2 regions of the Rhizobium sp. KDH_Rht_773_N genome follow, and region 2 is predicted to be linked to the other one. Evidence: predicted binding sites of a transcription regulator. Region 2 holds the regulator's gene; the other holds the start of a gene.
What was found. Region 2 encodes LexA, which represses DNA repair genes until DNA is damaged. Its sites were predicted from a motif close to TGTTCNNNNTGTGTTCNG; they were not measured.
Positions count from the first base shown of each region.

Region 1: the regulator LexA is predicted to act here: its motif matches at 2,595-2,612, upstream of ACU8HS_RS09890 (helicase-related protein).

Region 1 is NZ_CM129525.1:1,967,770-1,971,978, reverse strand. It holds gene ACU8HS_RS09890 (helicase-related protein) at 1-2,433, opposite strand, end outside; gene ACU8HS_RS09885 (DUF3309 family protein) at 3,293-3,448, shown strand; gene ACU8HS_RS09880 (YMGG-like glycine zipper-containing protein) at 3,474-3,728, shown strand; gene ACU8HS_RS09875 (hypothetical protein) at 3,922-4,068, shown strand; gene ACU8HS_RS09870 (hypothetical protein) at 4,136-4,209, shown strand, end outside.
Region 2 is NZ_CM129525.1:33,119-37,327, reverse strand. It holds gene ACU8HS_RS00190 (ComEC/Rec2 family competence protein) at 1-2,094, shown strand, start outside; gene lexA (transcriptional repressor LexA) at 2,075-2,800, opposite strand; gene ACU8HS_RS00180 (VOC family protein) at 2,998-3,885, shown strand; gene kdsA (3-deoxy-8-phosphooctulonate synthase) at 3,882-4,209, shown strand, end outside.

The DNA of each region.
Region 1 (4,209 bases), 1.9 Mb from region 2:
ACGGTAGCCGAGACCCTTGAGGATCTCTTCCATGTCTTCCAGTGTCGCGCCGAGAATGGACAGCATCGCCGTCGTCGTCGTGAAGCGGCGGCCGTCATAGGCGCCGTCCGGGCGCGTGCCCTGACCCGGCTTCCACTGCAGCAGCGGACGGATGAGGTCGGCAAGACGCTCGAGAATGTCGATGCGCACCGCGCGCTTGCCGAGGAAACGGAAGCCCGCGAGCTTGTAGAACATGCGCTCGAAGCTCGGATCGGTGACGACGGACGTGCGGCCGGCGGCCAGCACCGGGATGAGATCGCCATAGCCGGGCTTTTCGAGGCCGTCGTTCTTCAGCGCCCAGAGCAGGGTGATGAGTTCCGCCGGCGCCGGCTTGAGAAGCGCCGGTACGAAGATGTGATATGCGCCGAAGCGGATGCCGTAACGGCGCATGGAGGCGCGGGCATCCTGATCCAGGGACTTCACCTCTTCCGTCACGTCGCGGCGGAAGAGCACGCCGAGATTTTCCACGAGCTGGAAGGCGAGCCCCTTGGCAAGACCCTGCAGGTCCTCGGCGCGCGACAGGTCGTCCAGCGGCTTCAGTACCGTGCTGATATGGTGGTTGACGAACCGTTCGATACGGGCAGCGACATGATCGCGCGCATTGCCCGTGAGCTGCTCGTCGGCAAGCAGGATGACACGCGGCCGCATCACATGGTCGCTGCCGGAAAGACGGCCGACGGGATCGCCGAGCCAGCGCACCAGCCCATCCGAGCCGATCGCCAGATCGGCATTGCCTGCGGCATGCAGGCGCGCGGCGCGAGCTTCGAATTCGAGCGCGAGCGCCTTTTGCGACGCAGCCTGAACCGCCTTGGCGTCCGGCCCGTCCGTTCCCCCGACAGGCGTGAAACGGAACCCGGTCAACTGCCCCACATGATGTCCTTCAACGAAGACATCGCCATTCACACTGATTTCAGCTTCCAGCATCGCATTCTCTCTCAGGCGCTTCATGAGCACAGATGTCCTGCGATCAACAAAGCGTTTCGTCAACCTTTCATGTAACGCATCGGACAATCGATCTTCGATTTCCCGCGTCTTTTCCTGCCAGTGTGTCGGATCGGCAAGCCAGCCGGGCCGATTCGATACATAGGTCCAGGTTCTTATCTGCGCGATTCGCGCCGAAAGCGTGTCAATTTCCCCATCTGTCCGATCTGAGCGGTGAACTTGCTCCGCAAGAAATTGCTCGTTCACCGTGCCATAGCGCACCAGATCGGAAAAGAGGGTAGAGATAAGATCGGCATGTTGCGCAGGCGTTATGCGCCGATAGTCCGGCAGAGCGCAAGCCTCCCAGAGCTTTTCGACCCGTGCCGGCGTGTTAGCGAGATCAATGATTTCCGGATAGCGCGACAGGTGTTCGAGCGCCTGCTGGTCGACTGCCGGCAGCGCCCGCGTCAGGCCCGGCACGCGGGGGCCGGTCTCCAGGCTTGCCCGCAGGGATTGTATCGAGGAAAAATCGAGATCCTTGGTGCGCCACTGCAGAACCTTGATATTGTCGAACTCATGGCCCTCGATGCGCTGCACGAGCTCCTCGTCGAAGGGCGAGACCTGGCCGGTGACGCCAAAGGTACCGTCGCGCACGTGCCGGCCGGCACGGCCGGCGATCTGGCCGAGTTCGCCGGGATTGAGGTTGCGGAACTGGTAGCCGTCGAATTTCCGGTCCTGGGCGAAGGCCACATGGTCGACGTCGAGATTGAGGCCCATGCCGATCGCATCGGTCGCAACGAGATATTCGACATCGCCAGCCTGATAGAGCGCCACCTGCGCATTGCGGGTGCGCGGGCTGAGTGCGCCAAGCACGACGGCTGCCCCGCCGCGCTGGCGTCGGATCAGCTCCGCGATCGCGTAGACCTCGTCCGCCGAGAAGGCGACGATCGCCGAGCGCTGCGGCAGCCGGGTAATCTTTTTTTGCCCGGCATAAAGAAGGTGGGAAAGCCGCGGCCGCTCCGTAACCGTAATCCCCGGCAGGAGCTGCTGCAGGATCGGCCGCATGGTGGCAGCGCCAAGCAGAAGCGTCTCCTCGCGGCCGCGCAGATGCAGGATCCGGTCTGTAAAGATATGGCCGCGCTCGAGATCGCCCGCGAGCTGCACTTCATCGATTGCGACGAAGGCCGCCTTGGTCTCCCGCGGCATTGCTTCGACCGTGCACACCGAGAAACGCGCATTCGGCGGCGAGATCTTTTCTTCGCCTGTCACCAGCGCCACGTTCTGGGCACCGACCTTTTCGACCACCCGCGTATAGACCTCGCGCGCCAGCAGACGCAGCGGCAGGCCGATGACACCCGTGCCGTGCGCCACCATGCGTTCGATCGCATAATGGGTCTTGCCGGTATTGGTCGGCCCGAGCACCGCGGTCACGCCGCGCCCGCTCAGTATCATCGGCTGCGAAGTCAGGGTCATGGTCCATGCAAGTGAGGCGCGAACGCCCCGGGGTCAAGTCGGCTCCTGCGGGAGAGGCACAGAACACATGGACAGCCGAAGCACCAAACGCAAGGGCAGATTTGAAATAGACTTTGGATTGAGCGTGGAAGCCACAGTAGCTAAGTGCTTGATTTAAGATTCGGAACAGCTTGAGAACGAATCGGAGACGAATCGCTGACTCCCGCTGATTCAGCTTTTGTTCACGGCTAAGTATTGATTTTGAATCACTTTTTTACACTAGATGCTGAATCTGCCGATACGACCGAGAACAAATGCCGGCAACCGCGATTAACGCTTGTGGCATGCACCGCAGAAACGCAAGGTCAAGCCCAAAATTAACAGTTCGACCAAAGCCGGAACGAATCGGAGACGAATCGCTGATGTCGAGGTTTTCCCTTTTCGTTCACGGCGAGATCTTGTGAGCGCTGTGGTCTCTGATCCCAAGATACGGATTCCGATTTTGCTGCCGCCGTTCAAAGCCGTATGACCGCATTAATCTTTTACATGTCGAATTCACGATGCTTTAAGCCGGCCGCTGCCGGCAATTGGCTTAGGAGTCACCGCCGATCAAAGCCGGAACGAATCGCCGACGAATCAGAGACATCTTCATTTTCCGGCTTTGTTCGCTACAACATATTGTATTTAAATGGAATTTTAACCATAACAGGAAATGGTCGACATCGGTTTGCCGACCTGCTTTCCTCGAAACCGGCGAAATCCGGTTCTGTCATGGTGGCCGATAACGCCGGCGTGATATTCCGAGAGCTTAGCCGGGAACAAAAATCGCGGATGCGTGTTACTAGTCCAGTCGAAATGAGGATGAGGCAGGACAAACACCATGCTTGGCACGATACTTCTTATTATCCTTATTCTATTATTGATCGGCGCCTTGCCGAATTGGGGTTATAGCCGCGGATGGGGCTATGGACCTTCCGGAGGTTTGGGGTTAGTTCTCGTCATCATTATCATTCTTGTCCTGATGGGCCGAATTTAAAGGCCAGAACCTGGGGAGTTTAGACATGAAGAAGATTGTTCTTAGCTGCGCTCTCATCGGCGCTCTCGCGTCCTGCACACCGACGGAGCAGGGCACGGCGATCGGCGCCGGCACGGGCGCCATCATCGGCGGCGCTGTCACCAACAGCTGGGGCGGCGCGGCAGTCGGCGCAGTCGCTGGCGGCCTGACAGGCGCCCTGATCGGCCAGTCGGTCGAACGCCGCGGCTACTGCATCTATCGCGACCGCTACGGCCGCCGCTACGAAGCGCGTTGCCGCTAATCGGCATCGGCCCATCAGAAATTTTCAACGGGCGCTTCGGCGCCCGTTTTTCTTCCGCCTTTTCGTCGTCAACGCTGCGTTGACGATGGGTCGCCGAAGTCAAATCTAGCGCGTCGCCAGGGCCGGGCCCATATTCCTTCCGACATCGCAGGGACCGAGCACATGCCGCCCGCGAGCGCAAAGGAACGCTACCATGGCCCAGATTTTCCTCAATTCCGCCGTCGCGGTCCTGATCGCCTCGGCTTTTCTGACGACGGCAGTCGCTGCCTTCCGCAGCCGGGACCGCGCTATCCAGAAAGTGCCCGTCAGAGCCGGCAGGCGCCATCATCCAAACGCCTGACCTATCGACGAAACCGGAGCAGCGTGGCAGCTGCTATCCGAGCAGCCGTCCCCGGGGAGAAGCGAATATGAACAGGATCATCGCAATCGCTGCCCTCATCACCATCGCCCTTGCGGCCTATGGTGCGTCTGCCGGCCCCTA
Region 2 (4,209 bases):
CATGGCCGGACGAAATTGCGGGCGACATTGCTTGGCCTGCTTCTCTTTGCCGGCGGCATGTTTTCGGCACAGGTCGAAACCTGGCGGGCAAGGACCCTGATCCTCGATTCAGCCGTCACGACGACCGTGACCGGCCGCATCGAGCGCCGGGAAGGCGATGGCGAGGGACGCTGGCGTTATATTCTCAAGGTCAACGGCACAAGCGCACCCGAGATCAGGCGTCCGCCCGAACGCGTCTCCGTGCTGGCGCGTGGCGCGGCCCGGCCCTTCGAACTCGGCGACATCATCGAGGGCAGGGCGCGGCTGACGCCTCCGGCGGGGCCGGCGCTCCCCCATCTCAACGATTTTGCCTTCAGCGCCTATTTCGACCGCATTGGCGCCAACGGCTTCTTCTATGGGGCGCCGAAAAAGGTGGCGGAACAGTCGGAGCAGGCAGGCTCGCTCGATGAGGCCGTCCTGGAGTGGCTCTATCGCCTGAGAAGCGGCATCGGCGATCGGATCCGCTCCACCCTGCCCGGCGACACCGGGGCCTTTGCCGCCTCCCTTGTCACCGACGAGAGACGCGCGATCTCGGATGAAACGACGGAAGCGTTGCGGCAATCCGGCCTTGCCCACATTATCGCAATCTCCGGCCTCAATATGGCGCTCTCCGCCGGCATCTTCTTCGTCGGCCTGCGTGTCGTCCTCAGCCTGTTTCCCGGCATTGCCCAGGCGTGGCCGACCAAGAAGATCGCGGCCGCCGGCGCGCTCGCTGCGGTAACCGCCTACTATCTGATCTCGGGTTTTGCCGTCTCCGCCGAACGCGCCTTCATCATGATGGCGATCATGCTGGTCGCCGTCTTCTTCGACCGGCCATCGATCAGCCTTAGAAACGTGGCGCTGTCCGCTCTCGTGATCCTCGCTGTCTCGCCATCGGAAGTGCTGGGACCAAGCTTCCAGATGTCCTTTGCCGCCACGCTCGCACTTGTCGCCGGCTACGATCTCTGGAAGCGGCGGCCGATGCGTGAGAACGCTCTTGCCAGGCTGCCGATCATGAAGCCGATCTCCATGGTTGGCAGCTTCTTCGGCGGCGTTTTCCTGACGTCGCTGATCGGCGGCTTCTCGACGGCACTGTTTTCGATCGAGCATTTCCACCGCCTGACGGCCTATGGCCTGCCGGCAAATCTTGCGGCCATGCCGGTCATTTCCTTCATCGTCATGCCGGCGGGCATGCTGGCAATGCTGCTGATGCCCTTCGGCCTGGACGGCTGGCTGTGGCAGGTGGCAGGCTTCGGGCTCGATCTGGTGATCACGATCGCCAAGGCGATCGCGGGGTGGGGCGGCAATATAGATATCGGCCGCTTGCCCGGCTGGTATTTCCCGACAGCCGTCTCCGGCTTTCTGCTGCTGACGCTGCTCAGAACGGGGCTGCGGCACATGGGAACAGCAATTGTCGCGGTCTCCACGCTTGCTGTGGCCGTTCTCCCGTCCGGTGCGGCGCCCGATATCGCCATCTCAGAGGATGGCGGACTCGTTGCCATAGTCGATGGAGAGGCGATGGCTTCAAACCGTGAGAAGCCGCCCGCCTTCATCTTCGAACAATGGCAGCGGGCGCTTGCCCTCGAAGAGCACCGCAAGCCGGTAATGCTCCAAGCCGCCAAGGCGCCCGCCGCGCCTGACGGCAAACGGTTGCAGCTTTCGCCGGATCAGCAGAATGAAGCCAGAGAGGCGATGCGACAGGCAGCCGACACCGGCCCTCCCTCGCGTTTCTCCTGCCTGAAGGGCGCCTGGTGCAGCGTCGCGCTCGCCAACGGAAAGAGGCTGACCGTCGTCGACAATGCCGCCCATCTCGGGCCGGCCTGCGATACGGCCGATATTGTCGTGACCCCCGTCCGGCTGCGCTTCGACCGCTGCCGTTCCGGCGCGCTGCTCTTTACCGGCGAAACGTTGCGCAGGACAGGTTCCGTCGAACTTCGGTTCACAGCCGACGGAGTCGAGGCCACCACCGCATTCGACACGTTGCAGCGCCCCTGGATGCGTCACCGCGCCTATGACTGGCGAAGCAATACATTCGCGGACGCCGGCCTGTCACCGGTCAGTGATAGCGGCGAATGAGGCCGACGAGCTTGCCCTGAACCTTGACGCGATCCGGCGGGAAAATGCGGGTCTCGTAAGCCGGGTTTGCAGCCTCGAGCGCAATCGATGCGCCCTTGCGGCGGAAGCGCTTGAGCGTCGCTTCCTCGTCATCGACGAGTGCAACGACGATATCGCCGGGATTGGCCGTGCTGCCATTGCGGATGATGACCGTGTCGCCATCGAAAATGCCGGCTTCGATCATCGAATCGCCGCGAACTTCCAGCGCATAATGTTCGCCGGAGCCGAGCATATCGGTCGGAACCGTGATGTCATGCGTATTGTTCTGGATCGCCGAGATCGGCACGCCGGCGGCGATGCGCCCCATGACGGGAACGGAGACCGAATTGCCGTTGTCGGCGGCAGGTGCCGGCTTGGCCGAGGCGGGAGGCGCCACAGGCTGCGGCTTGCCGAGACTGCCCTCGATGACGCTCGGCGAAAAGCCGCGGCGGGGTTGCAGGCTCGGGCTGTAGGCTTCCGGCAGTTTGATGACTTCGAGCGCTCGCGCCCGGTTCGGAAGCCGGCGAATGAAGCCGCGTTCCTCGAGTGCCGTGATCAGCCGGTGAATACCGGATTTCGAGGCCAGATCCAGGGCGTCCTTCATCTCGTCGAAAGACGGCGGAACGCCTGACTCCTTCATCCTTTCGTGAATGAAAAGAAGGAGTTCCTGTTGTTTGCGCGTGAGCATGGCGTGTAACCCCAGTCTTGAAACAAATCCAGAACGGACACTATATGTTCCATATGTGTTCCGCAAGTGGCTAAATTTTCGTAAAACTTCTGTTCATTCTGTCGAGAATTTTATTTTTCGCGGCCCTTGCGCCTTCGCGCCCTTGCCTCGCAAGGCCTGCTGAAGCACATCTCCTTGTCATTGCTGGAGGGAACCCGATGCGCAAAGACAGGCTTCCGATCGATCATCTCGTCTTGCCGGTGACGGATATCGACCTTGCCCGCGAAAGGCTGGGCAAGCTGGGTTTCACGGTCGCGCCTGATGCCCGCCATCCCTTCGGCACGGAAAATGCCTGCGTGTTCTTTGCCGACAAAACCTATCTTGAGCCTTTGGGCGTCGCGAGCGTTGCGGAGAGCGAGCAGGCGGCGCGTCGCGGCAACGTCTTTGCCGCCCGTGACCAGGCATTCCGCTTCCGTTGCGGCGACGAGGGCCTTTCCGCGATTGCCTTCGCCACCGGCGATGCAAGGCGAGAACATGCCCGATTCGTCGAGGCCGGCATCAGCGCCGGTTCGCTGCTGCAGTTCGAGCGTCCGGTGAGAATGCCAGATGGCGCAGAAAGTGTTGCCGGCTTCCGGCTCGCCTTCGCCGCCGATCTCCGGGCGCCGGATTTCCTCCTCTTTGCCGTCGAGCGCGTGAACCCGTTGCCCGCCGATCGCGCCGTATTGGAAACGCATGCCAATGGTGTCACGGGTATTGCCGAAATTGCCCTGGCTGCGCCGGAGCCGAACGCCTTCGGTGTTTTCGTCCGATCGGTCGCGAGGGTCGTGTCAGCTGACGACACGGGCTTCGGGCTGCAGATTGCCACCGCCAATGCGAAGATCAGCCTGATGACGCCTGAAGGACTGGAGGCCTATTACGATCTGGTGACGCCCGATACCGATCGCGGCCTGCGTGGACGGGCAATCCTCTTTGCGGTCGGCGATCTGGCCGTGACAGAAGCGCATTTGGCTGCTAACGGGGTCACATACACACGCAAGGCCAACCGAATTCTGGTGAAGCCGGCGCCCGGGCAGGGCACGCTCTTCGCCTTCGAGGAAAGATCATGAGCACCAATACGAACTCCGTGGTGACGGTCGGCGAGGGCGCCGGCAAGGTTACTTTTTCCAATACCGGTCGCCTGTCGCTGATTGCCGGCGCTTGCGAACTGGAAAGCCGCGACCACGCGTTCATGGTTGCCGGTACCTTGAAGGAACTCTGCGCCAAGCTCGGCATCGGGCTCGTCTACAAGACGTCCTTCGACAAGGCGAACCGTTCCTCGCTGTCGAGCAAGCGCGGTGTGGGCCTTGAGAAGGGGTTGGAGGTCTTCGCCGACCTGAAAAAGGAACTCGGCATTCCGGTTCTGACGGACATCCATACGGAAGAACAATGCG